Regions from separate parts of the Streptomyces sp. NPDC039462 genome, predicted to be linked through region 3. Evidence: riboswitches for the same ligand, from Rfam matches in the RefSeq annotation. Region 3 holds a riboswitch; each other region holds the start of a gene.
The links. A riboswitch is a leader RNA that binds a small molecule or an ion and turns the genes downstream of it on or off. The one in region 3 is predicted to bind cyclic di-AMP.

Region 1 (7,487 bases), on a different contig from region 3:
CCGAGCACCGGCTGGCCAACGGCCTGCGCGTGGTGCTCTCCGAGGACCACCTGACCCCCGTCGCCGCGGTCTGCCTCTGGTACGACGTCGGCTCACGCCACGAGGTCAAGGGGCGAACCGGCCTCGCGCACCTCTTCGAGCACCTCATGTTCCAGGGCTCGAAGCAGGTGCACGGAAACGGCCATTTCGAGCTGGTCCAGGGCGCGGGCGGCTCGCTCAACGGCACGACGAGCTTCGAGCGCACCAACTATTTCGAGACGATGCCCGCCCACCAGTTGGAGCTCGCCCTCTGGCTCGAGGCCGACCGGATGGGCTCGCTGCTCTCCGCCCTCGACGAGGAGTCCATGGAGAACCAGCGCGACGTCGTCAAGAACGAGCGCCGCCAGCGCTACGACAACGTCCCGTACGGCACCGCCTTCGAAAAGCTGACCGCCCTCTCGTACCCCGAGGGCCACCCGTACCACCACACGCCGATCGGCTCCATGGCCGACCTTGACGCGGCCACCCTGGAGGACGCGCGCGCGTTCTTCCGCACGTACTACGCGCCCAACAACGCCGTCCTCTCGGTCGTCGGCGACATCGACCCGGAGCAGACGCTCGCCTGGATCGAGAAGTACTTCGGGTCGATCCCCGGTCACGACGGCAAGCAGCCGCCGCGTGACGGGTCCCTGCCCGAGCGCATCGGCGAGGAGCTGCGCGAGGTCGTCGAGGAGGACGTCCCGGCCCGCGCCCTGATGGCCGCCTACCGCCTCCCGGAGGACGGCACGCGCGCGTGCGACGCGGCCGACATCGCCCTCACCGTCCTCGGCAGCGGCGAGTCCTCCCGGCTCTACAACCGCCTCGTGCGCCGGGACCGCACCGCGGTCGCCGCGGGCTTCGGCCTGCTGCGCCTCGCCGGGGCGCCCTCGCTCGGCTGGCTGGACGTGAAGACGTCCGGCGACGTCGAGGTCCCCGTGATCGAGGCCGCCGTCGACGAGGAGCTGGCCCGCTTCGCCGCGGAAGGCCCCACTCCGGAGGAGATGGAGCGCGCCCAGGCGCAGTTGGAGCGCGAGTGGCTCGACCGGCTCGGCACGGTCGCGGGCCGCGCCGACGAACTCTGCCGGTACGCCGTCCTGTTCGGCGACCCGCAGCTCGCCCTCACCGCCGTCCAGCGCGTCCTCGACGTCACGGCGGAAGAGGTCCAGGAGGTCGCCAAGGCCCGCCTGCGCCCGGACAACCGCGCCGTGCTCGTGTACGAACCCGTGACCGCCGCCGACGAGGGCGCAGAGGCCGCCGAGGAAGAAGAGGAGGCGGCGAAGTGACCGAGGCCGCGACGATGCAGTTCCACCCCCAGCCCGAGGCCGGACAGGCCAGGCCCTGGGCCTTCCCGGCGCCCGACCGCAGCACGCTGCCCAACGGCCTCACCGTGCTGCGTTGCGACCGCCCCGGTCAGCAGGTCGTCGCCGTCGAGATCAACCTCGCAGCGCCCCTGGACGCCGAGCCCGAGGGCCTCGACGGCGTCGCCACGATCATGGCGAGGGCCTTCAACGAAGGCACCGACAAGCACTCCGCCGAGGAGTTCGCCGCCGAGCTCGACCGCTGCGGCGCGACGCTCGACGCACACGCCGACCACCCGGGCGTGCGGGTCTCCCTGGAGGTCCCGGTCTCCCGGCTCCCGAAGGCGCTCGGCCTGCTCGCCGACGCCCTGCGGGCCCCCGCCTTCGCGGACAGCGAGATCGAGCGGCTCGTCCGCAACCGCCTGGACGAGATCCCGCACGAGGCCGCCAACCCGGCCCGCCGCGCCGCCAAGGAGCTCTCCAAGGAGCTCTTCCCCGCGACCTCGCGCATGTCCCGCCCCCGCCAGGGCACCGAGGAGACGGTCGCGGCCATCGACTCGGCGGCGGTGCGCGCCTTCTACGAGAAACACGTCCGCCCCGCCACGGCCACCCTCGTCGTGGTCGGCGACCTGACCGGGACCGACCTGGACGCCGTCCTCGCGGACACGGTCGGCGCCTGGACGGGCTCCCCGGGCGAGCCGCGCCCGGTGCCGCCGGTGACCGCCGACGACCGCGGCCGCGTCGTCATCGTGGACCGCCCCGGAGCGGTCCAGACGCAGCTGCTGATCGGCCGCATCGGGGCCGACCGGCACGACCGCGTCTGGCCGGCCCAGGTCCTCGGCACGTACTGCCTGGGCGGCACCCTCACCTCGCGTCTCGACCGCGTCCTGCGCGAGGAGAAGGGATACACCTACGGCGTACGGGCGTTCAGCCAGGTCCTTCGTTCGGCGCCGGACGGCTCGGGCGCCGCGATGCTCGCCATCAGCGGCTCCGTGGACACCCCGAACACGGGACCGGCGCTGGAGGACCTGTGGCAGGTCCTGCGCGTCCTCGCCGCTGAGGGCCTCACGGACGCCGAGCGCGACGTGGCCGTGCAGAACCTCGTGGGCGTCGCCCCGCTGAAGTACGAGATGGCGGCCTCCGTGGCGGCCACCCTCGCCGACCAGGTCGAGCAGAACCTCCCGGACGACTTCCAGGCGCAGCTGTACCGCCAGCTGGCCGCCACCGGCACCGTGGAGGCCACCGCCGCCGTCGTGAACGCCTTCCCGGCGGACCGCCTGGTGACGATCCTGGTCGGGGACGCCGCGCAGATCGAGGAGCCCGTCAGGGCGCTCGGCATCGGCGAAGTGAGTGTCGTCACGGGCTGAGTGACGGCTGAGTCACAGTCAGGACATATCGGGACCCCGGTGACCGCTTCAGGCACTGGGGTCCCCATATGTCCGAATTCATACAGTGGTTGCCTGTCTGCCGTGTGGCGTGCGCTACAAAAGGCGACTTCTGTTTGTCGATTGAAGACGGCGCGTTTAGCGTCGACCCGGCTGTTCGTCGCGCAGTACGCCGCATCCGCGGCACCGGACAGTCATCGCCGAGTCCCCGTACGGCGCGAGCCAGGGGAGCCGGGGACCCACATGTCCCCTGGGGTGAATCGGGCACCTTGCCGCGAGGCGAGGGACCCGTAGGAGACCTTCCTGCTCCGAACCCGTCAGCTAACCCGGTAGGCGAGAAGGAAGGAAAGGATCACCCGCCACATGGCGTTCACCCGTGCCACCGGGAAGCACCGTCGTCCGAGCCGCCTCACGCGTACCACCGCGAACGTCGCCGGTGTCGCGGCGCTCACCACCACCGGTGTCATCGGCGGCCTCGCCGCCCCGGCGCTCGCCGCCCCCGACGAAGCCGCCATGGAGCACACCGGCCTCACCCAGGCGATATCCGTCGGTGACTCGCTCGCCGCGAGCATCGACGCGCAGGCCGCGGCGCAGCAGCAGGCCGCCGACGACGCCGCCGCAGCCAAGAAGGCCGAAGAGGCCGCCAAGAAGAAGGCCGCCGAGGAGAAGCGCAAGGCCGAGGCCGAGGCCAAGGCGAAGGCCAAGAAGGAGCGCGAGGCCAAGGAGCGCGCCGCCCGCGAGGCCGAGCGCAAGCGCCTGAACACCTACGTCTCCCCGATCAGCGGCTCGTACGTCTCCACGGGCTACCAGACCGGCGGCGCCATGTGGTCCTCCGGCAGCCACACCGGCGTGGACTTCCACGCGGCGTCCGGCACCCCGGTCCACGCGGTCGGCTCCGGCACCGTCGTCGAGGCCGGCTGGGGCGGCGCCTACGGCAACAACGTGGTCATCAAGATGAACGACGGCACGTACACCCAGTACGGCCACATGTCGTCCCTCGGCGTCACCGTGGGCCAGACGGTCACCCCGGGCCAGCAGATCGGCCTCTCCGGTTCCACCGGCAACTCCAGCGGCCCGCACCTCCACTTCGAGGCCCGCACCGGCGCGGAGTACGGCTCGGACATCGACCCGGTCGCGTACCTCCGCTCGCACGGCGTCAACGTCTGACGGACGACGGACGGCAGACGCCGACCCCGCACAGCTCCGAAAGCCCCGGCTCGCCCAGAGCCGGGGCTTTCGCGTTGGCCAAAAGATATCCATGATTTCCGGCCCGCCGTCGGAAATTCCCGCGCTTTGCAATAGAGTCACTGAATGAGTGTCGGTCGACCGCGTTTCGCGGGGATTAAGGCGGAGGTCCGATCATGCGCGTGCCCGCGCACTCTGTATGCACGGCCATTCGGGACGATATTGTCGCCGGCGTCCACGAAAGGGGCGGCCGGCTCACCGAGGAACTCCTCGCGCGCCGCTACGGCGTCTCCCGGGTGCCCGTGCGCGAGGCCCTGCGCACGCTGGAGGCCGAGGGCTTCGTCGTCACCCGCAGGCACGCGGGCGCCTGCGTCGCCGAGCCCACCGAACAGGAGGCGGCCGACCTCCTGGAGGTCAGGACGCTGCTCGAACCGCTCGCCGCGGCGCGCGCAGCGCAGCGCCGCACGGACGCGCACCTGAAGGTGTTGCGCGGGCTCGTCAGGCTGGGCCAGGAGCGCTCCAGGAGCGGCCTGGGGGAGGAGCTGCGCTCGCTGGGCGGCTGGTTCCACGAGACGCTCGCCCAGGCCTCCGGAAGCCCCGGCCTCAGCGCGCTGCTCACCCAGCTCCGGCACAAGGTCGCCTGGATGTACGTCGTGCAGGCCCCGGCGGCGCCCGGTGAGTCCTGGTCGGAGCACGCCGCGATCCTCGACGCGGTCGCCCGCCGGGACCCCGAGCGGGCCAGGGCACTCACCGCCGCGCACGCCGAACGGGCCGCGGCCGCCCACCGATTGCGCCCCGCACGCCGGGCCGGCCATGTGAGGGATTCGCAACATGCCGTAAACACGGTGGGCCTCCGGAATTAACGGAGGCTCCGTATATTCCGTATACGAGAAGAAAGCTATTTCTCCGAGCGGATAATCCCGCATACGTCGCTGCATCTGTCGAGGCGATGCATCCGTCGATGCGTACGCCCGCATACGTCGATGGGGTCACCCGGGAATTCCGGGTGACCCCATCCACGTAATGCTGGAAACGTGTCCTAGACCGTCTCCGGAAGCTCCTCGAGCCCCTCCGAGACCAGCTTCGCCAGGCGGTCGAGTGCGGCGTCGGCACCCTCGGCGTCGGAGGCGAGCACGATCTCCTCGCCGCCCTGGGCGCCCAGGCCGAGCACGGCGAGCATCGAGCCGGCGTTGACCGGGTTGCCGCCGGCCTTGGCGATCGTCACGGGGACGCCGGCGGCCGTGGCCGCACGGACGAAGATGGAGGCGGGTCGGGCGTGAAGGCCCTCGGCCCAGCCGACGTTGACGCGGCGCTCAGCCATGTGTTGCTGCCCTTCCAGGTGTCTCACACTTGTCTAGACCAGTGTCTCATGCCGTCACGGGTGCTCTGCCGACCCGCGTCCGGCCCGGGCCGCCCTCGACCCGTCCCAGCTTGCCCCGGCCCCGACGGCCGCGCGACCCGTACCCTGGCCCCATGCAGACCCCGTCGGATCAGCAGGATCGGCACGACTACCCCTCCCACTGGGAAGCCGATGTGGTGCTGCGCGACGGAGGCACCGCCCGGATCAGGCCCATCACGGCCGAGGACGCGGACCGCCTGGTCAGCTTCTACGAACAGGTCTCGGACGAGTCGAAGTACTACCGCTTCTTCGCGCCCTACCCACGGCTGTCCGCCAAGGACGTGCACCGCTTCACCCACCACGACCAGGTGGACCGGGTGGGCCTCGCGGCCACGGTGGGCGGCGAGTTCATCGCCACCGTGCGCTACGACCGCATCGACGACCGCGGCATGGCCGCCAGCGCGCCCGCGGACGAGGCCGAGGTCGCCTTCCTCGTGCAGGACGCCCACCAGGGCCGCGGCGTCGCCTCCACGCTCCTGGAGCACATCGCGGCCGTCGCCAGGGAGCGCGGCATCCGGCGCTTCGCCGCCGAGGTGCTGCCCGCCAACACCAAGATGATCAAGGTGTTCACGGACGCGGGCTACCAGCAGAAGCGCAGCTTCGAGGACGGCGTCGTACGCCTGGAGTTCGACCTGGAGCCGACCGCCCGCTCGCTCGCCGTGCAGCGCGCCCGCGAACAGCGCGCCGAGGGACGCTCCGTGCAGCGCCTCCTGACGCCCGGCTCGGTCGCGGTGATCGGCGTGGGCCGGGCCCCCGGCGGTGTGGGCCGCAGCGTGCTCGCCAACCTCCGGGAGTCCGGCTTCACCGGGCGCCTGTACGCGGTGAACAGCGCCTTCGAAGAGGAGCCCGAGGGCGCCCGCGTCGACGGGGTGCCCGCACACCGCTCCGTAGCGGCCATCGAGGAGCCCGTGGACCTCGCGGTGGTCGCCGTGCCTGCCGAGCGCGTCCCCCAGGCCGTCGCCGAGTGCGGTGAGCGCGGCGTGCGCGGCCTCGTGGTGCTCTCCGCGGGCTACGGAGAGAGCGGCCCGCTCGGCCGCGAGCGGCAGCGCGAACTGGTGCGCCAGGCCCGCTCCTACGGCATGCGCATCATCGGCCCGAACGCCTTCGGTGTCATCAACACCTCTCCGGAGACGCGGCTCAACGCCTCACTCGCCCCGCAGTCCCCCGCGCGCGGGCGGATCGGCCTGTTCACCCAGTCCGGCGCGATCGGGATCGCCCTGCTGTCCGGACTGCACCGACGGGGCGCGGGCCTTTCCACGTTCGTCGGATCCGGAAACCGCGCCGACGTGTCCGGCAACGACCTGCTGCAGTACTGGTTCGAGGACCCCGACACCGACGTCACGCTGATGTACCTGGAGACCATCGGCAACCCGCGCAAGTTCACGCGCCTCGCGCGGCGTTCGGCCACCACCAAGCCCCTCGTCGTCGTCCAGGGCGCCCGGCACAGCGGCATCACGCCGACCGGCCACGCCGTGCAGGCCACCCGCCTGCCGCACGCCACCGTCTCGGCGCTGCTGCGCCAGGCGGGCGTCATCCGCGTCGACACCGTCACGGAGATGGTCGACGCGGGGCTGCTGCTCGCCGGGCAGCCGCTGCCCTCAGGACCCCGCGTGGGCATCCTCGGGAACAGCGAGTCCCTCGGCCTCCTCACGTACGACGCCTGCGTCGCCGACGGACTGCGGCCGCTGCCGCCCCGCGACCTCACGACGGCGGCGACGCCGGCCGACTTCCGTGCCGCGCTCGCCGAGGCGCTGTCGGACGACGGCTGCGACGCGGTGATCGTCAACGCGATCCCCTGGGTGGGCGAGGACGGGGCCGCCACCGACCCCGAGACGCTGGCCACGGAGTTGCGGGCCGCCGCCGCGGGCTGCCCGGCGAAGCCCGTCGCCGTGGTTCACGTCGAGCTCGGCGGGCTCGCCGAGGCGCTGGCCGCCGCGGCCAGCACCCGCCCCGACGCCCCCACGCCGCCGGCCGGCCGGCCGCCCGCCGAGGAAGCCGCACCGGACACACCGGGCACACCAAGCACACCGGACGCCCCGGAGGAGCCGGCACCCGCCACGGAGCAGTACCGCATCCCGGCCTATCCCGCCGCCGAGCGGGCCGTCCGCGCCCTCTCCGAAGCCGTCAAGTACGCGCAGTGGCGGCGCGAGGCCGCCGAGCCGGGGCGCGTGCCCGAGTACGACGACATCGACGAGAGCGGGG
Region 2 (7,487 bases), on a different contig from region 3:
GCCAGCGTCCCGCCCCCGCCGGGCCCTCGGTCCCGCACGCCGTCAGAGGGCGGGGGTGAACCGCTCCCAGGCCCGGTGCGCGCCCAGCAGCCCGGTGACCGCCTCCAGCACCGCCTCGGGGCCCGCGCCGTTGACCACGCCCGCGGCGTCCGCGGGCAGCCCCGCCGCCTCCAGCGCGGCCGCGCCGCGCCCCCAGGCCCCGATGGCCTTGCCGTGCCGGAACGCCTCCATGAGCATCAGCAGCAGCCGCGGCTCGACCCCGGTCAGCAGGGCCGCGCCGTCGTCCGCCTTGGCATCCCGGGCCCCGTAGGCGTCGGGCGCGGGGGCCGGCGCGCCGGCCAGCAGGAGGGCGTCGAACTCGATGGACCGGGCGGTGGCGAAGGTGCGCTGCACGGCGACCGGGTCGCCGTCGGGGTCCAGGGTGCCGCCGGCCGGGGCGATGACCAGCGGCACCATGCCCGCGTCCAGGACCGCCCGGCGCACCGTGCGCACCCCCTCCAGGTCACCGACACCGTCGGTGACGATGCCGACGATCCGGCCGTCCACCGGCCACTGCCGGCCCAGCTGGGACAGTGCCGGGCTCGGTTCGACCGCGGCCGGCGCCACCGACGGCTCCGGCGCCGGCAGCCCCAGGCCCGCGGCGACCTGCGCGCACAGCTGCGAGTCGATGTTGGCCAGCACCTGCAGGCCGCGCTTCTTGATCCCCTCGTTCCAGCACTTGCCGAGCTCGAAGGTGTAGGCGGCCGCGATGTGCTCGCGCTCGGTGGGCGTCATGCTGAGCCAGAACTGCCGGGGCTGGCTGAAGTGGTCGTCGAAGGTGGCCGCCGCGTCACGCACCTTGCGCGAGGCCGGCACCTCGGCCGGCACCTCGATGTAGGCCCCGGTGTCCGCGCCCGCCAGGAACGGGCAGCCGCCGTCCACCGAGTTGGGCCGGTAGGGCGCCGCACCCCGGTGCACGGCCGTCTGGTGCATGCCGTCGCGCAGCATGTCGTTGACGGGCGCATGGGTGCGGTTGATCGGCAGCTGGGCGAAGTTGGGCCCGCCCAGGCGGCTGATCTGGGTGTCGAGATAGGAGAAGAGCCGCCCCTGCAGCAGCGGGTCGTCGGTGACGTCGATGCCCGGGACGAGATGGCCCGGGTGGAAGGCGACCTGCTCGGTCTCGGCGAAGTAGTTCGAGGGGTTGGCGTTCAGCGTCATCAGCCCGATCGGCTGCACCGGCGCCAGCTCCTCGGGCACGATCTTCGTCGGATCCAGCAGGTCGATGCCCTCGAACATCTGGTCCTCGGTGTCGGGGAAGGTCTGCACCCCCAGCTCCCACTCCGGAAAGGCCCCCGCCTCGATGGCGTCGGCCAGGTCACGGCGGTGGAAGTCGGGGTCCACCCCGCCGGTGATCTGCGCCTCCTCCCACACCTGGGAGTGCACACCCAGCCGGGGCTTCCAGTGGAACTTCACCAAGGTGGTGGCGCCCTCGGCGTTGACCAGCCGGAAGGTGTGGACGCCGAAACCCTCCATCATCCGGTACGAGCGCGGGATGCCGCGGTCCGACATGTTCCACAGCGTGTGGTGGGTGGCCTCGGTGTGCAGGGTCACGAAGTCCCAGAACGTGTCGTGCGCGCTCTGCGCCTGCGGGATCTCCCGGTCCGGATGCGGCTTGCCGGCATGGATGATGTCGGGAAACTTGATCGCGTCCTGGATGAAGAACACCGGGATGTTGTTGCCGACCAGGTCGAAGACACCCTCGTCGGTGTAGAACTTCGTCGCGAAGCCACGGGTGTCGCGCACGGTGTCGGCGGAGCCGCGCGAACCGAGCACGGTGGAGAAGCGCACATACACCGGCGTCTCCACCCCCTCGGCGAGGAACCCCGCCTTGGTGATCCCCGCGGCACTGCCGTACGCCCGGAAGACACCGTGCGCGGCCGCCCCGCGGGCGTGCACCACCCGCTCGGGAATGCGCTCGTGGTCGAAGTGAGTGATCTTCTCCCGCAGATGGTGGTCCTGCAGCAGCACCGGACCGCGCGGACCCGCCTTCAGCGAATGGTCGGTCTCATACAGGCGCGCCCCCTGCGCGGTGGTCAGGTAGGCCCCCTCCTGGGCGACCTTCTCCTGCGGCACCCCGGTGGGCTGTCCCGTCGGACTGTAGGTCTGCGGACCGCGCTGGTCGGCCTTGGGCGGCAATGGCTCGCGCGGCTCGGTGGGCTCCTCCACCGGCACCGCCTCCGGGCCCGGGGCACCGGGAATCTCGTTACCGGACCGCATGGCGTTCTGGACCTTCTGCACAGCCTTCTCCGCGGCGGCCGACACCGGGTTCTTCTTCTCGCTCACTGGATTCCGATCGTTCGAGACGGGACCGCGCCACGCACAGCGGCGCGTGACACGCGGCAGGGGCGCTATCGCGAGACGACGGGTACCCCACGACTTCTTGTGGGACACATGTACTGCGCCGTCCGGGCCCCTCGCCCGACCCGCCCGGCCGGACCCCGCCACCGGAACTGCCGCACGGCAGCAGGCATGACGGCAGGCCGGCCCGGCCGGCCAGCCGTCATGCCTGCTGTCCCCCGCCTGCCCTCACCCGACCACCGGCGACGCCGCCGGAACGCGACCGGCACCGGCCTGCCGCAGCGAGACCATGAGCAAGGTCATGAGCAAGGCCATGAGTGAGGTCATGCACCGGCCGCCGCGGGCTGCTCCTCACCCTGCACCGCGCCGCCCTGCTTCTTGCCGTCCTGCTCCTCGCCCTGCTTCCCGGCCGGTGCCGAGGCCGCCTGCGCGGGCACCGGCGCCGCAGCGGCGGTGTAGAACACGGACGAGCCCTGCTTGCTGCGCTGGGCCTGGCTCTTGGCCACCAGCCCTTCGAGCGTGGTGCGCACCACGGTCGTCTTCACGCTGCGCTGCGGGTGGGCCTGGCCCAGGGCCGTGGCGATCTCCGCCGCCGAGCGCGGCTCGCTCTGCTCGGCGAGATGCCCGCGGATCAGCTCGACCAGCGTCGGCTGCGCCGGCTTGGCGGGCTTGGCGGCCTCGGCCTTGCCTGCCTCGGTCTTGCCTGCCTCCTTGCCGGAGCTCTTCGCGGCCCCCTTCCCGGCGCTCTTCGCAGCGCCCTTCCCGGCGCCCTTGCCCGCGGCCGCCTTCTGCGGAGCGCTCGTGGTCACCCGCGCCCGCTTGCCCGCCGCGGCGGAGCCGGGCGACTTCTTCTTCGTACGGGGGGCGGGCACCGCGGCCCGCTCCTGCGGGGCCGCCGGCTCCGGGGCGGCCGGCTCCTCGCCGAGCGCCTGCTGGATGCTGACCAGCACCGCGTGGTCACGCTGATGGGCCGCCAACTGCTCCTGCAAGGAGGCGATTTCCGCGCTGAGGCGCTGCTGCTCCTTGGCGTTGCGTTCGAGGTCGGCACGGACTTGAGCGGTGTACTGCGATGTCAGTTCGGTGGCGGAAACGTTCTCGGACATGGGGCGCACAACCTTTCCCGGACCTGGGGCCGGAGTTGAAGAGCCTGCTGCACATGTGTGCTTCCCGGGACCGGGGTTGGGGCCCGGGCCTGCGGGGTGACAGCAATATTCAGTACACAGATGCCCTGACACGGCGATAGTACGGACAACCGGAGCGGCCCATTCTCCTTGAGCATGCTGTGAACCGACCCGTGTTTGCACAGATCCGATGACATGGGCGGCGGCCTGACCACGCGAAGAGCCCCGGAACGCCATGCGTTCCGGGGCTCAGTCACCGACCGGGGAGGGGTGGGGGTGCGGTCTAGTAGGGGCCGTTGACGTTGTCGATCGAGCCGTACCGGGCGGCCGCGTAGTTGCAGGCGGCGGTGATGTTGGCGACCGGGTCGTAGCTGTCCGTCGAGGTGCCGGGCACGTGGTAGGCGGAGAACGTGGGGCCGATGACCTGCAGGAGGCCCTTGGAGGGGGTTCCCGCGACGGCGTTGGAGTCCCAGTTGTTGATGGCCATCGGGTTGCCGGAGGACTCCCGCATGATGTTGCGGTGGATGCCCTCGTAGGTGCCGGGGATGCCGTGCTGGGCCATGATGTCGAGCGACTGCCGGATCCAGCCGTCGAGGTTGTTGGCGTAGGACTTCTTCACCGCGGCGGGCTCGGCGGCGTTGGCGCGCTCGGAGCGGTCCGCCCGCTCGGGGGCGGCCGGGGCCTTGGTGCCCAGGGTGAGCTTGAGGCCGGGGTGGATCAGCTTCGGGTCGTCGCCGAGGACGCCGCGGTTGTCCTGGTACAGCTTCTGCCAGCCGCCGCTCACGGAGTGCTCCCGGGCGATCCCGGCCAGGGAGTCACCCGCGACGACGACATAGGTCTTCGGGGCCGCGGCGGGCTTGGCGGCCGCGGCGGCCGGCGCGGCGGCGGCCGTGGTGGCGCCGAGCACCGGAAGAACGAGCACGGCGCCGCCCGTGCCCGCGGCGGCGATGCCCCGGGTGAGCGGGCTGGACTTGGGGCGGCGGTGCTTACCCTTTGCGGGCATGACGAATTCCTCTCCGTCGCCTGCGGGGTGAGCTGTCGGGTTCGGACGGGAGATGTCCGGTCGCAGCGAATGCGACTTCACCCCGAGCCGTCCCGTCACCGGGATCGGCGGCTTACCTGGGTCCCCCGCTCCTGCCGTGCGTAAGTGAGTGGGTGTGGGTGGGAGAGTTTCCGGACAGCGGCAGGATTCGGCGTTCCATCCGGATTGACGGTGACGTTAGGCGAGAAAGCCGGTGCGGAACAAGGCCGGAATTCGAATGAGGGGAATGCACGGGGCCCTTCCCGGGCCCTCGCGACCCCGCCCTCTCTTTGATCGAAAACTCAACTCTCTTTGCGCAGAACGAAACCGCACACAGCGGCCCGCGCCGCCACGGGCCGCCGGGCGTGACCCATTTCACTGGACGGGAGACGGGTGGCATGCGGCACGGCCGGGCAGCAGAGGGCGGCATTTCGCTCAAGTCATCCACAGAGCGGTCAAATCCTTACCTAGGCTACTAAAGCCTCAAGGTTGCCCGATTCGGTGGAATACGGACAGGAGCAAAGGTGGCCATTCGCGGCAGAACGGTCATACCTCCGGCCGGGGTCGACCTGTCGGCCTGCCCGGTCCGTCCCGGGGTCCGCTCGTGGGGGAGCGGCAATCGCTGCCGTCGTGAGACAACAGCGAACACCACGTCAATAACGCTTCTGGCAAGGGCTTGTGGGGACCGGACGCCCGCAACTCGTCCCCGGCGGGCAGGCGGAACGGCATGCCCGGTAAAGAAAGTGACGCCTGCCCAGAAAAGAAGAACAGTCACCGCAACGGCGCCCACCCGACCGGCCTGAGGGATTTCCCTTTCCATTCCGACGAAAACTGACAGGGGAACGAAAAGCGGCCCGGGGGCGGATGTGAAAGGGAAATGTTCTGCGGCTGTGTACTGCACGGCCGGGCAAGGCACTTGCCGGCCTGTCCGCGTACAAGATGCCGCCCAACCGGCGTCGGCCGCCGCCCGCGGATGCCTGCGGTGCCCGCACCGTGGTGCGAGGGACCTCCCAAGTGGCGTAGGGTGAAGGAACACGACGCGGGGTGGAGCAGCTCGGTAGCTCGCTGGGCTCATAACCCAGAGGTCGCAGGTTCAAATCCTGTCCCCGCTACTGCAACAGCAGGGTCCGGATCCCATGTGGGTCCGGGCCCTGCTGTGTGTTACCGGCGGCCGCGAAGCATCCGGCCGAACCGGGCATGAGGCGGCCTCTCGTCCGAAGCGACAGCTGAACTGCCGGTCGGAGCACCGCACATGACCGGCATGGCGGTGACGGGTTGGCTGACGATGGGCCGGAAGAGAACCTGGCCGTGCCTGCTCGCCTGCGCAGACCTGGAACTGAATGTCTGCCGCCTGAACGTCATGGGCCTGCCGGACAGCCGACATGACTGCTCCGCACGGCCCGCAGGGGCGGCACCACTGACACCGACACCCTGACAGCCCTGACCCGCGCCACCAGTCGCACAACCATTCGCCCACCCCACCGGTCAAACGCGCGACACACACAGCAAGATCCGATGGGGGAGTCTTGAAGAAGTTCACGGCGGCGCTGACCACGGGCCTCGTGGTCTGCACTGCCACACTGGTCGCCGCACCCGCGGCGCACGCAGGGGACGGCGATTCGCGCAGCCGCACGGAAACCCTGCAGGAGGGCGGCAAGCTCTACGCCCTCTACGAGCATATGTCCGCGCGTTTCCACCCCAGGGACGTCACGCTCGAGATCCACGCCAAGAACGACCCCGAGGTCCTCGCCAGTCTCCGCCTCACCGGCACCGAGACCTGCCCCGACACGGGCCAGTGTTACGAGGACACCTTCCGCTCCGAGCCGGTCACCCTGCCCGCCATGGGCGCCTACGTGATCGACGTCGTGGCCAGGGACGGACAGCCCGACGAGATCGTCCAGCGGTCGACCGGCTTTCTCAACTATGGGCTCAACCCCAAGTTGACCCTCACCAGCAGCCACCCCTGGATCTCCTACGACAACCCGACCGCCAAGGTCACCGGGTCCCTGGTGGCCGAGGATCCCCGCACCCACGAGGTGAAGCCCTTCGCCGGGGTGGGCATGTACTACCGCGCCCGGGAGACCCGCAGAGAGGGATGGGTGTGGACGAACGCGGCGGGGCGGTTCACCACGTCGGGGTACTCCGGTGAGGGCGGCACCGACGTCACCTATGAGTACATGTTCGACCAGCAGTACGAGTCGCTCCACCTGCCCTTCCGCCGGCAGGAACTGAAGCTCAAGGTCGACGCCCCGGCCGGCACGGTCACCGCGCCCTACGGCAGTGACATCCCGGTCAGCGGCAAGCTCACCCGCATCGCGGACGACGGCACCGAAAAGCCGCTCGCCGCCGAGGTGCGGATCGGCACCGAAGGCACCGGAGACCCCGGCAAGATCGTGGTGAGCGGCGAGAACGGCGCCTTCTCCACCGGCTACACCGTCCGGCGCAGCGGCCCGGTCAGCGTCCAGCCGAGTGCGCGGAACTGGTTCACGGCCCCGGCCCCGCACTCCTTCACGCTGGCCACGCCCCCGCGCACGAGCGAGCTGACGGACGTCAAGGCCACGGTGAGCAAGTACCGCAAGGTCACCTTCACCGGCAAGCTCGGCGTCACCCAGGGCACCTACCCGGCGGGCACCAAGGCACAGGTGTCCATCGACCACCGCCCCGCGGGAGGGACCTGGTCGAGCACCGGCACCTTCGACGCCGCCTACGGCGACTCCTTCACCGCCTCCTCGCCGAAGAAGGCCGACGCGGGCGCCCAGTGGCGGCTGCGCCTGGTCAACTCGGGCGTGGACAGCGCGAGTTTCAAGCTGGGCCGCAAGTACACCCAGGTCTGGGACGACGGTGTCACGCCCGAGGGTGTCCGCAAGGGCACCAAGGTCACCGCCAAGGGCGGCCTGATGCAGAAGTCCGGCTCCACCTGGCGGCCGTACGGCGGGCAGAAGATCCGCGTCTGGTTCAAGGCCGCGACGGCCGGTTCCGCCTGGAAGGAACTGGGCAGCACCAGGACG
Region 3 (7,487 bases):
GGGTCGGCGTGCGCGGCACGTTCACGGTCGACTCGGACTCCGACGACACGGTGGCCTATGTCTACAGCTTCACGGGGGAGACGCCGAAGACCGTCGCGCCCGTACGGCCGGGTGGACCGGCCGAGTTCAGCTGGCTGCCGGAGCGGGAGGGTCCGATGACGGTCAGCGTCCAGGCGCAGGACCGTGCGGGGAACAGGAGCGATCCGACGAGGTACCAGGTCCTCGTGAAGAAGGGCAGCGCACCGGCCGCCCACTGGAAGCTCGCCGACCCGGCGGGGTCCTCCGAAGGCGCCGCCGAATCGGGCGGCAGGTCCGCGAAGGCGGGCTCCGGCGTCGCCTTCGGCGCCGAAGGGCCGACGCGTACGGGGGTGGGGTCGGCGGTGCGGCTGGACGGTTCGGCCGACGCGTATCTGTCGCCGGGCGCCCCCGCCGTGGACACCGGCGGGGCCTTCGCGGTGAGCGCCTGGGTGCGGCCCGACGAGGTGGGCCGGGGCATGGCCGCGGTGAGCCAGGACGGTGACGGGGCTGCGGCCTACCGGCTGGGGACCGACGGCGACGGGTCGTGGTCCTTCGCGCTGGGCGGGCCGGAGGGCGCTGCCGTACGGGCGAAGGGCGGCACTCCGGAGAGCGGGGAGTGGGCGCAGCTGACAGGTGTGTACGACCCGGCGGTGAAGACGGCCCGGTTGTACGTGAACGGCCGCCTCGTCGACAAGGCGGAGAACGCTCCGGCGCCGCGGGGAAGCGGTGGCGCGCAGATCGGCCGGGCCCTGGGCGAGTCCGGGCAGGGCGGGAACTGGGCCGGCCGGATCGCCGACGTACGCGCGTGGAACCGGGTCGTCGTCCCGGCGGAAGCGGCGGACCTCGCGGAGCGCGCGGCCGTGCGTGCGGGGCGCTGGCAGCTCGAGGAGGCGTCCGGGGGAGCGAGCCCCGAGGAGGGCGGCGGACAGCCGTTGAAGCTGGGCGGTGACGCGAAGATCCGCCGCGACGACCAGTCCTGTGACCCGGCCATGGACCCCGAGTGCGGTCCGGGGGACCCGGCGATGGTGGGCGAGGGGGAACTGCTCCTGGACGGCGACGGCGACTTCGCCGCGACCGGCGCCCCGGTCGTGGACACCGGCGACAGTTTCTCGCTCGCCGCACATGTGCGGATCGACCCGGCCGCCGAGGACCGGACGATGACGGTCCTGTCCCTGCCGGGCGAGCACAACGACCTCGCCACGCTGCGGTACACGCCGCAGCGGCAGATATGGGAGCTGACCCTGGCTCACGAGGACCGGGCGGGAGCGGAGACGACGACGCTCAAGGCGGACAACAGCTGGGCCTCGCCGGGTGACCCGCACCACCTGGCGGTGGTGTACGACGACGGGGCCGACGAGGTGCTGCTGTACGTCGACGGCACACCGATGGCCCGTGCGCCGTTCCACCACGCGTGGCGGGCCGAGGCCGGGCCGCAGGTCGGCCGGGCCACGACGGCGGACGGCCGGGGCGAGTACCTGCACGGGGCCGTGGACGACGTGCACGCCTACGCGGGAGTGCTCAGCGAGCAGGATGTGGTGAGGCTGGGCGTGTCGATCTGACACGCGGCGGGAGGCTGCCGCGGAGGCTTCCACAGCTCCGCGGAACCTCCCGTTCCGCAACAGCACTGGTCCTCGACGGCGATACCCGATCGGATGACGGGCCCCCTCCCGCTATGCTCGGGGGTGCACCGACGAGGACCGTTAGCTCAATTGGCAGAGCAGTGGACTTTTAATCCATTGGTTGTGGGTTCGAGTCCCACACGGTCTACAGAGAAAGCCCAGTTCGGAGTCGTCTCCGAGCTGGGCTTTCGGTGTGTTGTGGGGGGTCAGGGGCGGCGGAGTGCCGCGATTTCGAATTCGACCGTCACCTTCGGGCTGACGAAGAGTACGTCTGCGGCGTTCGCGGTCGCGCCCCAGTCCTTGCGGTTGATCAGGACGCTGCCCTTGAAGCCGACGCGCAGGTCGCCCTGTGCGTCGTTCTCGCCGCCGGTCGTCTCGACGGTCAGGGTGAGCGGCCTGGTCGTGCCGCGCAGGGTCAGGTTGCCGGTCACCTTGAAGGTGGTTCCGTCTACCTGCTCCACCTCGGTGGACGCGAAGGTGATGACGGGGTGGTTCTCCGCGTCCAGGAACTTGGCGCGCACCGGGTCGTCGCGGAACTTGTTGTGGCTCTGCAGGCTCTTCGATCGGATCGTGAGCCGGATGGCGGACTTCGAGGGGTCGTCGCCGTCGAGCTGGGCACTGCCCTCGAACTCCTCGAAGTGCCCACGGACCTGGGGTCCGACCGAGTGCCGGGCGACGAAGCCGATGCGGGTGCGGGCGGTGTCGAGGACGTACTCGCCGCTCAGCTCGCTGAGTTTGGTGATGGTTGACATTGCTTGGTCACTCCCGGTGGGAAAGAGGCAGTAAGCGTTCGGTGCAACCGGTCACTGGAGAAGGCGTCGTGGAGCGTGGATCGACCGTGGAGGCTCGAACATACCGCCGGGGTCGGCACCCCTCCGGGCTGCTCGAGCGCAGGCCCACCCTGAGTCAAGTGGTTCGACGCACCCCTCCGGATGGCGTACTGTTGGGTTTACCGACGCGGGGTGGAGCAGCTCGGTAGCTCGCTGGGCTCATAACCCAGAGGTCGCAGGTTCAAATCCTGTCCCCGCTACTGAAGGCCTGAGGCCGGGAAGCATCAGCTTCCCGGCCTCAGGTGTTTTCCGGGCCCGTAACCCGCTCGGCCCACACCAGGTCGCACCCTCCTCCCGCTGCGGGAACCCTGGGTGGAGCGCGGTGATGGGCGCGGAGTCGGCGGGAGACAAGCGGTGGGGCAGCGAGGAGTACCCGACGGCAGAGGGGTCAGGGGGGACAGAGGGGCCAGGGAGGCCAGGGGGGCCACCGGTACCGAGCGCGCCTTCGTGCGGGTCCTGCCTCTCCTGCTGCTCATCGTCGGTGTCGCCTACGACGTGTCGACCCCGCCGGAGTTCACCGCCGCCCCGCTCTTCACGGCGGCCCCGCTGATCGCCGCTCCCTTCTACTCGCTGCTCAGCACTGTCCTGACCGGCGCGGCGGCCACGGGCGCCGTCCTCTTCCTGCACTACTTCCTGCACTACGGCAACCGCGTCAGCAGCCATGTCGAGGCCGTCACCGAAGTGGTCACCGTGGCGACCGTCGCCGCCCTCGCCATCGTGATCAACCGTGTCGTGCGCCGCGGCAACGACCGGCTCGCCATCGCCCGCTCCATCTCCGAGGCCACCCAGCGCGCCGTGCTGCCCGCGCCGGACCCGCGCATCGGCGGGCTCGACATCGCGGCACGGTACGAGGCCGCGCAGGCCGACGCGTTCATCGGGGGCGATCTGTACGCCGTGCAGGACACCCCGCACGGCGTGCGGCTCATCGTCGGTGACGTACGCGGCAAGGGCATGGGCGCGGTCGCGGCGGTCGCCGTCGTCATCGGCGCCTTCCGGGAGGCCGCCGAGCAGGAGGCCACCCTGGAGGCGGTGGCACAGCGCCTGGAGCGGGCGCTGGCGCGTGAGGGCACCCGGCGCGACGGGCTCGACGCGTTCGAGGGGTTCACCACCGCCGTCCTCGCGGAGATCCGGCACGGCGAGGGTTCCGTACGCCTGATCAACCGCGGGCACCCGCCACCGTTGCTGCTGCGCGGTGACGGGCGGCTGTGCGTCATGTCGGCGAGCGAGCCCGCGCTGCCGCTCGGCATGGGGGACCTGGGGGTCTGGCCGGACCGGGCGGACGAGTCGGAGTTCCCGCCCGGCGCGACGCTGCTCTTCTACACGGACGGCCTGTCGGAGGCGCGGGACGCGGCGGGGGAGTTCTACGATCCCGCGGCGCGGCTCGGCGGGCGGATCTTCCCGGGCCGGGGCGGCCCGCACGCGCTGCTCGCCGCCCTGGCGGGGGAGGTGCGGCGGCACACCGGGGGCGCCATGACGGACGACATGGCGCTGCTCGCGGTGCGGCGGCCCGCCGCCGGCGATCCGGAGGTCACCGCCGGTGACTGAAGTACACCCCTCCGCATAACAACTGACACACTGTCAAGGAAATGTGAAGCTCCGGTGTTTGAAGGCCGGGGGTCAACTCGCCCCGGTCCGCACCCTCGTGTCCCGGTACGTACACGCGATCAGCGTTAACGATCAACCGGAACGGCTTGGAATACGGACCCCCTGTCTATTAACGTTCGATAACGCAGCGCGGTCGTCCCAGCCGTCACTAGAGGCGGCTCCGCGCGCACGCGCCTAATCCCGCAAGGGAGCCGGGGAACCACCAACTTGGGGTGAATCGGGCAGCTGTGCCTCCGTGCCAGGTGTTCGTAGGAGACCTTCCTGCTCCGAACCCGTCAGCTAACCCGGTAGGCGAGAAGGAAGGAAAGGAGCGCGCCCCAGTGGCGTCCAACCGGCCTGCCCCCCGAGCCGTGTACGTGCCGAATGACGACGACTTCGGCTCGTACGACGAGGGCCCCCTCGACACCTTCGAGGAGTGGAACCCCACCGAGGAGTCCATCCGCCCCGTCCGCGGCAGGCACCGCGTGCACAAGAAGGGCGGCGGCGGGCTTGCCCGCAGCTCCACCGTGCTCGGCGTGGGCGTCATCGCCGCCGTCGGCGCCGGCGGCATCGCCACCGCCCAGGACGGCAAGCCGCCGGTCTCCATATCCTTGCCCGACCTGCCGGGCGTGGGCGCCGTCGCCGACTCGCTGCCGGCGGCCGAGTCCCTGCCGGGCGTCGGGTCCCTGATGTCCGAGGACTCGCCGGAGACCACCACGGTCGCGGCCGCCGCTCCGCTCACCGCCGCCGGTGTCAGCACCGCCGACGCCGAGCAGGGCACCACCGACGCGGGCGAGGCGCTGCGCGCCCGCATCATGCAGCAGGCCGAGAACCAGCAGGAGCAGGCGGACACCGCCGTGCGGACCGCGGCCGAGGAGGCCGCCGTCAAGAAGGCCGCCGAAGAGGCCGCCGAACAGCAGAAGGCGGCCGAGAAGGCGGCGGACGCCAAGGCCGCGGCCAAGAAGAAGAAGGAAGAGGAGGCCCGGAAGGCGAAGGCCGAGGCCGAGCGCCGCGCCAAGCTCGCCAAGAGCTACGCCATCCCCACCTCCTCGTACACCCTCACGTCGCACTTCGGTGACGCCGGTTCCATGTGGTCCTCCGGGCACCACACGGGTCTGGACTTCGCTGCTCCCACCGGTACCCCGCTCAAGGCGGTGCACACCGGCACTGTCAAGGAGGCCGGCTGGGCGGGCGCGTACGGCTACCGCACCGTGCTCGAACTGGAGGACGGCACGGAGATCTGGTACTGCCACCAGTCCTCGCTCAACGTCAGCGCCGGCCAGAAAGTCAGCACGGGCGACGTCATCGGCCGCGTCGGCGCGACGGGCAACGTCACCGGGCCCCACCTCCACCTGGAGGTCCACACGCCCGGCGGCTCCGGGATCGACCCCCTCGGCTGGCTGCAGAGCAAGGGCCTGAACCCCTGACCCGACTCCGGGACGCAGCCCCCACCCCCTTCTGAGAGACTCCGGCGGTCCTGGCGACAACCCCCCGACGCCAGGGCTGCCGGTCCGGCCGAACGGAATTCCGTTTCCGGCGCCGGTGTTGAGGGACATATGACTTCTCTACGCCCGCTTGGCTCTTCCGACCTCGAGGTCTTCCCGCTCTCCCTCGGCGGCAACGTCTTCGGCTGGACCGCCGACCGGACGGCGTCCTTCGCCGTCCTCGACGCCTACACCGCGGCCGGCGGCAACTTCATCGACACCGCCGACGTCTACTCGGCATGGGTCGAGGGCAACCGGGGCGGCGAGTCCGAGACCCTCATCGGCGAGTGGCTGACCGAGCGCGGCAACCGCTCCGACGTCGTCATCGCCACGAAGGTCGGCGCGCACCCCGAGTACAAGGGCCTCTCCGCGACCACCGTCAAGGGCGCGGTCGACGCCTCCCTGCGCCGTCTCGGCACCGATTACATCGACCTCTACTACACCCACTACGACGACCCGTCGCTCCCCGTCGAGGAGATCATCGGCGTGCTCGACGAACTGGTGCGGGCCGGCAAGGTGCGGGCGATCGCGGCCTCCAACATCACCCCCGAGCGGCTCCAGGAGTCGCTCGACCTCTCCGACCGCGAGGGCCTCGCGCGGTACGTCGCGCTCCAGCCGCACTACAACCTCGTCTCCCGCGACACCTACGAGGGCCCGCTCCAGGAGGTCGCCTCCCGCTCCGGCCTCGCCGCCGTCCCCTACTACGCGCTCGCGTCCGGCTTCCTCACCGGCAAGTATCGCGGGGGCGCCCAGGTGGAGAGCGCGCGGAGCGGCCGGGTCGAGGAGTACGTGGGCAGCGAGCGGGGCGACCGTGTCCTCGCCGCGCTCGACGAGATCGCCGGGGCGCGGGGCGCCCAGGTCGCGACGGTGGCGCTCGCCTGGCTCGCGGCACAGCCCACCGTGGCGGCGCCGATCGCCTCCGCGCGCACGGTGGAGCAGCTGCCCGCCCTGCTCGCGGTCGGCGACCTGGAGCTGACGGAGGCGGAGGTCGCGGCGCTGACCGCGGCGTCCGCCTGACGCCCGGCGGTCAGATGTTGCGGTAGGGGTTGTGCGCCGGGTAGCCGTACGCCGGGTGGGGCTGCGGCTGCCCGTACGGGGGCGGGGTGTGGCCGTACGGCTGGTACGGCTGGTAGGGCGTGTACGGCATCGGGGGCACCGCCGGCGCCGTCGCCCCGGCCGCGTACGCCAGCGCGGGGCGGGACGGTTCGCGGCGCTCCCAGAGCTTTTCGAGGAGCTCCCGCTCGCGTACGACGAAGTCGGCACCGGCCCGCCCGAGGCGGCCCCGGTGGCGCAGGAACGCGAGCGACGTCGCGTACATCTGGTACTCCGCGACCGTGCGGGCCGCGGCCTTTCCCCAGGTGTACGAGGCGTAGTCGCGGGCCACCGAGCGGGCGCGCATCGAGCCGAGCGCGTACGGCTCGGGCGGCGTGAGCCAGCCCGCCGCCGCGTACACGGGCAGCTCGGCGCGGATCATGCGCAGTTCGCGCTGCCGGGTCCAGATCGCCAGCCAGGTCAGCAGGCCGAACGCCGGGAGCATGAAGAGGGCGTACACGGCGAAGAAGCCGTACTGCCCGAAGACCGCCGAGCCGTTCCACAGCGCGTGCACGCCCATCGCGAGCAGCAGTCCGGTGAGCGGGAGCAGCACGCGGCGCAGGTGCCGGTGCTCGGCCGAGAGCGCGGCGATGCCGAAGCCGATGCCGGTCAGGACCGTGAACAGCGGGTGCGCGAACGGGGACATGACGACGCGTACGAAGAAGGTCGCTGCCGTCACCGACGCGAGGCCGCTCTCGCGGCTCAGCTGGTCGGTGACGAAGGCGTTGCCCAGATAGAGGATGTTCTCGGTGAACGCGAACCCGGTCGCGGTCACCCCGGCTATGACGATGCCGTCGACGATGCCGGTGAAGTCGCGTCTGCGGAAGAGGAAGACGAGCAGGACGGCCGCCGCCTTGGCG
Region 4 (7,487 bases), on a different contig from region 3:
CCTGCGCCTCATCGCCCGCGGGTACGCGTACAAGGAGATCGCCAAGCAGCTCTACATCTCCGTGAAGACCGTCGAGTCACATGTGTCGGCTGTTCTGAGGAAGCTGCAGCTGTCCAACCGCCATGAGCTGACCCGGTGGGCGACGGCGCGGCGGCTGGTCTGAGCGGACGAAGCGCGCGGGGAGTCGGCTCACGCCACGCGCGTGGCTCCTGCGAACGGCATCTGGTCGATGGGTGCGAGCCGCACCGGGGCGCTCGGATTCGGGGCGTGGATCATCTGGCCGTTGCCGACGTAGAGGCCGACGTGGCTGATGCCGGAGTAGAAGAACACCAGGTCGCCGGGGCGTAGTTCGGAGCGGGAGACGCGCTTGCCCGAGTCGATCTGGGCGTACGTGGTGCGGGGCAGCGCGACCCCCGCCGAGCGGTACGCGGCCTGGGTGAGCCCCGAGCAGTCGAACGCGTTCGGGCCGGTGGCGCCCCAGACGTAGGGGCTGCCGATGGCCTTGTACGCGTAGGAGACGGCGGTCGCGGCGCGGGCGTTGGGGGCCTTGGCGGCGCCCAGGGAGGCGTCACGGGTGTCCGAGCGGGAGGCGCGGTCGTCCTCTTCCCGGCCGGCGAGCTCCGCGCGCTGCTCGGCGGTGAGCCGGGACAGCAGCCGCTTCGCCTCGCCGAGCTTCCTGGTGATCGTCTTCTTGTGCTTGTCCAGCTCCGCCTGGCGTGCGCGGAGGGCGGTCAGCCGGTCGTCGGCCTCGCCGCGCAGCCGGTCCATCTCCCGGAGCTGCTTCCGCACATCGCGGACGGCGAGGGCCTGCCGGCTGCCGGCCCGGTCGGCGCGTGCCGCGCGGTCCAGGAACTGTTCCGGGTCGGAGGAGAGCGCGAGCTGCACGGAGGGGTCGATGCCGCCTGCGCGGTACTGCGCGGCGGCGTACGAACCGAGGCTGTCGCGGGCGGTGTTGAGCTTCTCCGTCTTGCGGGCAGCCGTGTCGCGCAGCTCGCGGAGCGCTTTCTCGGCCTTCTCGGCCTTCTCCTTCGCGCCGTTGTACTTCTCGGTGGCTGTCTCCGCCTCGCGGTAGAGCGCGTCGACCTTGGACTTCACCTCGGCGGGGCCGAGCCGGGGGTCCGCGTGCCCCGTGCCGTCCAGGGCGGTCGCCGACGCGGCTCCGGCGAGGGCGAGGGTTGCGGCGGTGCGGGCCGTGCTGCCGCTGAGCGAGCGCTGTCTGGGCTTGCGGTGCGCTGCCACGAAGTGGGGCTCCTTACGTGTCCGGCGGCGGCCCGCACAGGGGGACGGGCCGCCGCCGGTTTTCTCGGCGGTGGCGACCGACAGCCGTCCCGGGTTCGGACGGCGGTTGGGGAGCCGGTCACCTGGTGCAGGACGCTAAACCCGACCGTCACGGGTTGGTGAGGGAGTGCGCGCAACTGGCGGAAGTGGGCGGACAGTGACCGACAACGACCGTGCCGTTCGCGGGACGGCGGCTGCTTGGTGCGCGGCCGTGACCGATGGCTCGTTTCCGGCTTGCCCGGCCGGAGTGTGGTGCTATGGGGGCGCCTGCCACGCCCGGCCCGAGGCCCGGCTAGGCTCCGGCCTCATGGACCTACTCATCCATCTCTTCGTCGGCCTGCACATCATCGGCATCGCCTCGCTCCTGGGCGGCTTCCTGACCCAGATGAAGCAGATGGGCCAGGGCACCGCGCGCTTCAGCCCCGGCATGCTGCACGGCGCGTTGATCATGCTCGTCACCGGTGTGGTCCTGGTGGGCCTCAACCAGGCGGACGACAACACGGTCAACAACGTCAAGATCGGCATCAAGCTGGCCCTGCTGATCGTGATCCTCGCGCTGGTCTATGTGAAGCGGGACGAGGAGAAGGTCGACAAGGGCATGTTCGGTGCGGTCGGCCTGCTGACCACGGCGAACATCTTCATCGCGGTGCTGTGGACCTGAGTTTTCACGCCTCACGCGCGCGTGGCCCGCATCCGGGGAGGATGCGGGCCACGCGCGCGTAGTGGGGTGCGTCGGTCTCAAGAGCGTGCTTCGTCCTTATGCGGGGCGCACCACGCTGTGGATCGGCATGTAGTAGATCGACTCGACGCGGACGTTCGCGCCCGGCTTCGGGGCGTGGACCATCTTGCCGTTGCCGATGTAGATCCCCACGTGACTGATGTCGTCGTAGAAGAACACCAGGTCACCCGGCTTGGCGTCGGCGGTCTTCACGGTCGTGCCGACCTTCACCTGGTCCCAGGTGGTGCGCGGCAGGGAGATTCCCGCGGCCTTCCAGGCGTCCTGCGTGAGTCCGGAGCAGTCGTAGGAGTCGGGGCCGGTGGCGCCCCAGACGTACGGCTTGCCGATCTGGGCCTCCGCGAAGTCGATGACCTTCGCGGCCTTGGTGGCGTAGCTGCCGTCGGTGCTTCCGGAGCCGGTGCCTGTGCCACCGGTGCCGGTGCCAGAGTCCGAACCCGAACCCGAGCCCGCGTCGGAACCGGAACCGGAACCGGATCCGGAACCAGAGCCCTGGTCGGCCCCCCGCTCCTTCTCCCGCTGCGCCGCCTCCTCGGCCTTCCGCTCGCGCTCCGCCTCCGCGGCCTGCTCGCGGGCCAGCTTCTCGGCCTTGCGCTTGGCCTCCTGCTTCTTCTTCCGCTCGATCTCCGCGAGCCGCGCCTTCTCCTCGGCGGTCAGCTTCGAGAGGAGCTCCCGCGCGTCACCCAGCTTCTTCTGGACGGTCCGCTTGCTCGTCCTGAGGTCGTCCCGCGACTCGCTCAGCGTCTTGAGGCTCTTCGCGGCCTTCGTGCGCTGCTCGGTCGCCGACGCCTGCTGCGCCTGGTAGTCGTCGACCGCCTTCTTCTGGCGCGTGGTCAGCCGGTCCGCCAGGTGGTTCTGGTCGAAGTAGCCCTGCGGGTCGTCGGCGAGCATCATCGTGGCCGTCTCCGAGACGGCGCCGGTGCGGTACTGGGCGGCGGCGAAGGAGCCCAGCTCCTTGCGCGCGTCGTTCAGCTCGTCCGTGCGTTCGGCCACGTCGTCGAGCAGACGGTCGACCTTCTTGCGCTGCTTGTCGGTGCGCTCCTTGGCCGAGTTGTACTTCTGGGTGGCCACGCCGGCCTGCTGGTAGAGCTCGTCGACCTTCTTCTGGATCTCTTCGAGGCTGGGCTTCGCCGGCGCGGAGGGCGCCGCCTGCGCGCTCTGTGCCAGGAGGGCGACGGAGGTGAGGGCCGCCGTCGTGATGCCGAGGGCGGGGGCCGTGCGTAGGCCGGCTGAACGGGTCCGCGGCTTGCGGTGCGACGCCAAGGGAGGCGACTCCTTCCGTAGACCGCCTACCGGGTTAGCTGTCGGGTTCGGGCGGGTGGTTCGGAAGGCTGCCCTACAGTCCCGTACTTCGTACGGGACCGATTCACCCCAAGGTTCTGGTGGGTCCCCGGCTCCGAACACGTCGGACTCGGCGGAGGCCACCCGTTCCCGGCGGGGTTCGCCGGTGGGGGGCGAGTGGCCCGCCGGGCACGCTAGCCAACCCGTGAGGCCCCTGTGAAGGTTGATGTTCGATATGCCCGATACATTTTCGTGACTTTACGAGACCCTTGACGCGGACACGACTGAGACGGCGCGAGGCGTAGCGGAGTGTGATCATCTGTGGGCGCGGAGTAGGTGGGCGGGGGTGTGTCCGGAACCGCAGCGGGTTGTCAGTGGGGCCGCCTAGACTCGGGAAGCGATGAGCAGCCTCTTTGATGACAGCTTCCTGGCGGACCTGCAGCCCTCCCGGGCCGCGGACGAAGCGCCCCCGCCGCCGCCCGAGGACAGCGCTCCGGAGCCCATTCCGGACGATTTGTTCGACGGGAAGTTCGACGCGCCCATGACCCGGGAGTCGCACTACCGCGACGGCGCCCCGCGCCCGGTCATCGACCCGGCGTCGCTCCTCGACGGGCTGAACGAGAACCAGCGCGCGGCCGTCGTGCACGCCGGCTCCCCCCTGCTCATCGTGGCCGGCGCCGGTTCCGGCAAGACCCGTGTGCTGACCCACCGCATCGCGTACCTCCTCGCCGAGCGCGGCGTGCACCCGGGCCAGATCCTCGCGATCACCTTCACGAACAAGGCCGCGGGCGAGATGAAGGAGCGCGTCGAGCAGCTCGTCGGCCCCCGGGCGAACGCGATGTGGGTCTCCACCTTCCACAGCGCCTGCGTCCGCATCCTGCGCCGTGAGTACAAGAAGCTGGGCTTCACCTCCTCCTTCTCGATCTACGACGCCGCGGACTCCAAGCGCCTCATGGCCCTGGTCTGCCGCGACCTGGATCTCGACCCGAAGAAGTTCCCGCCGAAGTCCTTCAGCGCCAAGATCTCGAACCTGAAGAACGAGCTGATCGACGAGGAGGACTTCGCCGGACAGGCCGCCGACGGCTTCGAGAAGACCCTCGCCCAGGCCTACGCGATGTACCAGTCACGCCTCCGCGAGGCGAACGCGCTGGACTTCGACGACCTGATCATGACGACGGTCCACCTGCTGCGCGCCTTCCCGGACGTCGCCGAGCACTACAGGCGCCGCTTCCGGCACGTCATGGTCGACGAGTACCAGGACACCAACCACGCGCAGTACGCCCTGGTGCGCGAGCTCGTCGGCCCCTCCGGAGGCGAGGAGGACGACCCGGCCGAGCTGTGCGTCGTGGGTGACGCGGACCAGTCCATCTACGCCTTCCGCGGCGCCACCATCCGCAACATCCTCCAGTTCGAGGAGGACTACACCGACGCGACGACGATCCTCCTGGAGCAGAACTACCGCTCCACGCAGACGATCCTCACCGCCGCGAACGCGGTCATCGAGCGGAACGAGAGCCGCCGCCCCAAGAACCTCTGGACCAACCAGGGCGCGGGCGCCCGCATCACGGGATACGTCGCCGACACCGAGCACGACGAGGCCCAGTTCGTCGCCGACGAGATCGACCGCCTCACCGACGCGGGCGAGGCCAAGGCCGGCGACGTCGCGATCTTCTACCGGACGAACGCCCAGTCCCGTGTCTTCGAAGAGATCTTCATCCGTGTCGGCCTGCCCTACAAGGTCGTCGGCGGCGTCCGCTTCTACGAGCGCAAGGAGGTCCGCGATGTGCTGGCCTACCTGCGCGTCCTCGCCAACCCCGAGGACGCGGTCCCGCTGCGCCGCATTCTGAACGTACCGAAGAGGGGCATCGGCGACCGTGCCGAAGCCATGATCGACGCGCTCTCGCAGCGCGAGAAGATCTCCTTCCCGCAGGCCCTGCGCCGCGTCGACGAGGCGTACGGAATGGCGGCCCGCTCCACCAACGCCGTCAAGCGTTTCAACACGCTCATGGAGGAGCTGCGGACCATCGTCGAGTCCGGCGCGGGCCCTGCCGTCGTCCTGGAAGCCGTCCTCGAACGGACCGGTTACCTCGCCGAGTTGCAGGCCTCGACCGACCCGCAGGACGAGACGCGCATCGAGAACCTCCAGGAGCTCGCGGCCGTGGCGCTGGAGTTCGAGCAGGACAACAGCGCGGCTGCCGAGGGCGAGGAGGGGGCCGCCCCCGCCGGCACGCTCTCCGACTTCCTGGAGCGCGTCGCCCTGGTCGCCGACTCCGACCAGATCCCCGACGAGGAGGACGACGGCTCCGGAGTCATCACGCTCATGACCCTGCACACCGCCAAGGGCCTCGAATTCCCCGTGGTGTTCCTGACCGGCATGGAGGACGGCGTCTTCCCGCACATGCGCGCCCTCGGGCAGGTCAAGGAGCTGGAGGAGGAGCGCCGGCTCGCGTACGTGGGCATCACACGCGCGCGTGAGCGGCTCTATCTGACGCGGTCCTCGATGCGCAGCGCCTGGGGTCAGCCGTCGTACAACCCTCCGTCGCGTTTCCTCGAGGAGATCCCGGACACGCACCTGGACTGGAAGCGGACCGGCTCGGTGGGTGCGCCCGTGTCGTCCGGGCCCGCCGCGGGGATCGCCGCGTCGCTGTCCTCCTCGCGCTCGCGTTCCGGCGGGGCGCAGGGCTTCGCCACGCGCCGCGCGTCGGAGAAGCCGGTGGTGTCGCTCGCCGTCGGCGACCGGGTCACGCACGACCAGTTCGGCCTCGGGACCGTGGTCGGGGTGAAGGGGACGGGTGCGAACGCCGAGGCGACGGTGGACTTCGGAGAGCCGAAGCCAAAGCGTCTGCTGCTGAGGTACGCGCCGGTGGAGAAGCTCTGACGCCTGGCGGATCTGGGACGCCCGGGGCGGCGGCCGGAGAGTGACCCCCGGGGGTTACGTCGGGTCGAGGCCGTGGCTGCGCAGCCACGGCAGCGGGTCGATCGCCGAGCCGCCGCCGGGCCGCACCTCGAAGTGCAGGTGCGGTCCTGTGGAGTTGCCGGAGTTCCCGGAGAAGGCGATGGGCTCGCCCGCCTTCACGGGACCGCTGGAGATCTTGTGCGTGGAGAGGTGGCAGTACCACGTCTCCGTGCCGTCCTTGGCGGTGACGATCGCCATGTTGCCGTAGGCGCTGTTCCACTTCGTCGACACGGTGCCGTCGGTCGCGGCGAGGACCTCCGTGCCGTACGACACCGGGAAGTCGATGCCGGAGTGCGCGGACATCCAGTTGACGCCCGCCTGGCCGTAGTAGGCGCTCAGCCCGTGCTGCTTGACCGGCAGGGCGAACTTGGGGCGCAGCCGCTCCTTGCGCGCCGCCTCGGCTGCCGCCTTCTTCTGGGCGGCCACCTTCTCGGCCTTGAGGTCGATGCGTTCCTGCGTGCGGCTCGCGCGGTCCGCGAAGTCGCCGGCGTCGGCGGAGAGGTTCGCCAGCTGGGTGTCCAGCTTGTTGTTGGCGGCGGAGGGCTGCACGGGCGCGGCGTCCGGAGCCGATGCCGCCGTTTCCTTCTTCTCGTCGTCCGCGCCGAAGTTGCCCACGGAGGCGGCGGCCACACCGGCGACGCCCATCACGCAGGCCGAGGGCACCGCGACGGTGAACAGGGCGGAGCGCTTGGCGGGGGTCCGTCGGCGGGTCCTGGAGCGGCCGTCGCCGCCGCTCTTTCCGCGGGTGGCGCGGGACGTGCGGGGAGCGGTGCTCCGGGAGTCCGCGGCGGCCGGTTCGGGATCGGTGGTCCCGTACGCGGCGTCGGTGTCGGCGTCGAGCTCGTACTGGTCGGGGTCGGGCTGCTCTGCCTCGTGCGGCGGGGCAGCGTCGTGCGGGTCGTACGCGCTCGTGTCGAAGGTCTGCGTGTCCCACTCGCCGGGCTGCGGCGTCTGGTCCCAGGCGGTGGTGTCCCACTGGCCCGTGGAGTCGGGGCCCGGTTGCGAGGGGATGTCGGCGAGCTGCTGGTAGCCACCGGTCGACCACATGGAGGCGGTGTCGTAGCTGCCGGTGTCGTACGTGTCGGCGTAGTACTGCGCGGCGTACGGGTCCTGGGCGAGCGTCGTCCGCTGCGGCGGGGCCGTGGTGGCCGTGGTGGTCGTCCACTGGCCCGTGTCGTGGCCGGTGCCGGCGCCGGGCATGTCACCGAAGAGCGGATCGGTGGCGAAAGTACCGGT

Region 1: linked by a shared signal. The riboswitch ahead of ACZ7LU_RS00580 (M23 family metallopeptidase) and the one ahead of ACZ7LU_RS22390 (M23 family metallopeptidase) in region 3 are both predicted to bind cyclic di-AMP.
Region 2: linked by a shared signal. The riboswitch ahead of ACZ7LU_RS37365 (transglycosylase SLT domain-containing protein) and the one ahead of ACZ7LU_RS22390 (M23 family metallopeptidase) in region 3 are both predicted to bind cyclic di-AMP.
Region 4: linked by a shared signal. The riboswitch ahead of ACZ7LU_RS15535 (C40 family peptidase) and the one ahead of ACZ7LU_RS22390 (M23 family metallopeptidase) in region 3 are both predicted to bind cyclic di-AMP.

Annotation. Positions count from the first base shown of each region.
Region 1 covers NZ_JBVKAO010000001.1:153,026-160,512, forward strand. The annotation lists gene ACZ7LU_RS00570 (M16 family metallopeptidase) at 1-1,301, shown strand, start outside; gene ACZ7LU_RS00575 (M16 family metallopeptidase) at 1,298-2,683, shown strand; cyclic di-AMP (ydaO/yuaA leader) riboswitch at 2,890-3,051, shown strand; gene ACZ7LU_RS00580 (M23 family metallopeptidase) at 3,065-3,868, shown strand; gene ACZ7LU_RS00585 (GntR family transcriptional regulator) at 4,063-4,749, shown strand; gene ACZ7LU_RS00590 (HPr family phosphocarrier protein) at 4,926-5,207, opposite strand; gene ACZ7LU_RS00595 (bifunctional acetate--CoA ligase family protein/GNAT family N-acetyltransferase) at 5,360-7,487, shown strand, end outside.
Region 2 covers NZ_JBVKAO010000010.1:32,989-40,475, forward strand. The annotation lists gene ACZ7LU_RS37355 (catalase) at 43-2,322, opposite strand; gene ACZ7LU_RS37360 (hypothetical protein) at 2,661-3,440, opposite strand; gene ACZ7LU_RS37365 (transglycosylase SLT domain-containing protein) at 3,742-4,461, opposite strand; cyclic di-AMP (ydaO/yuaA leader) riboswitch at 4,466-4,618, opposite strand; tRNA gene ACZ7LU_RS37370 (tRNA-Met) at 5,518-5,591, shown strand; gene ACZ7LU_RS37375 (hypothetical protein) at 6,006-7,487, shown strand, end outside.
Region 3 covers NZ_JBVKAO010000004.1:19,692-27,178, reverse strand. The annotation lists gene ACZ7LU_RS22415 (LamG domain-containing protein) at 1-1,577, shown strand, start outside; tRNA gene ACZ7LU_RS22410 (tRNA-Lys) at 1,713-1,785, shown strand; gene ACZ7LU_RS22405 (YceI family protein) at 1,844-2,389, opposite strand; tRNA gene ACZ7LU_RS22400 (tRNA-Met) at 2,594-2,667, shown strand; gene ACZ7LU_RS22395 (PP2C family protein-serine/threonine phosphatase) at 2,765-4,012, shown strand; cyclic di-AMP (ydaO/yuaA leader) riboswitch at 4,234-4,381, shown strand; gene ACZ7LU_RS22390 (M23 family metallopeptidase) at 4,393-5,478, shown strand; gene ACZ7LU_RS22385 (aldo/keto reductase) at 5,608-6,552, shown strand; gene ACZ7LU_RS22380 (PrsW family glutamic-type intramembrane protease) at 6,563-7,487, opposite strand, start outside.
Region 4 covers NZ_JBVKAO010000002.1:1,095,086-1,102,572, reverse strand. The annotation lists gene ACZ7LU_RS15550 (LuxR C-terminal-related transcriptional regulator) at 1-163, shown strand, start outside; gene ACZ7LU_RS15545 (C40 family peptidase) at 190-1,239, opposite strand; gene ACZ7LU_RS15540 (hypothetical protein) at 1,586-1,939, shown strand; gene ACZ7LU_RS15535 (C40 family peptidase) at 2,036-3,277, opposite strand; cyclic di-AMP (ydaO/yuaA leader) riboswitch at 3,286-3,441, opposite strand; gene pcrA (DNA helicase PcrA) at 3,696-6,173, shown strand; gene ACZ7LU_RS15525 (M23 family metallopeptidase) at 6,228-7,487, opposite strand, start outside.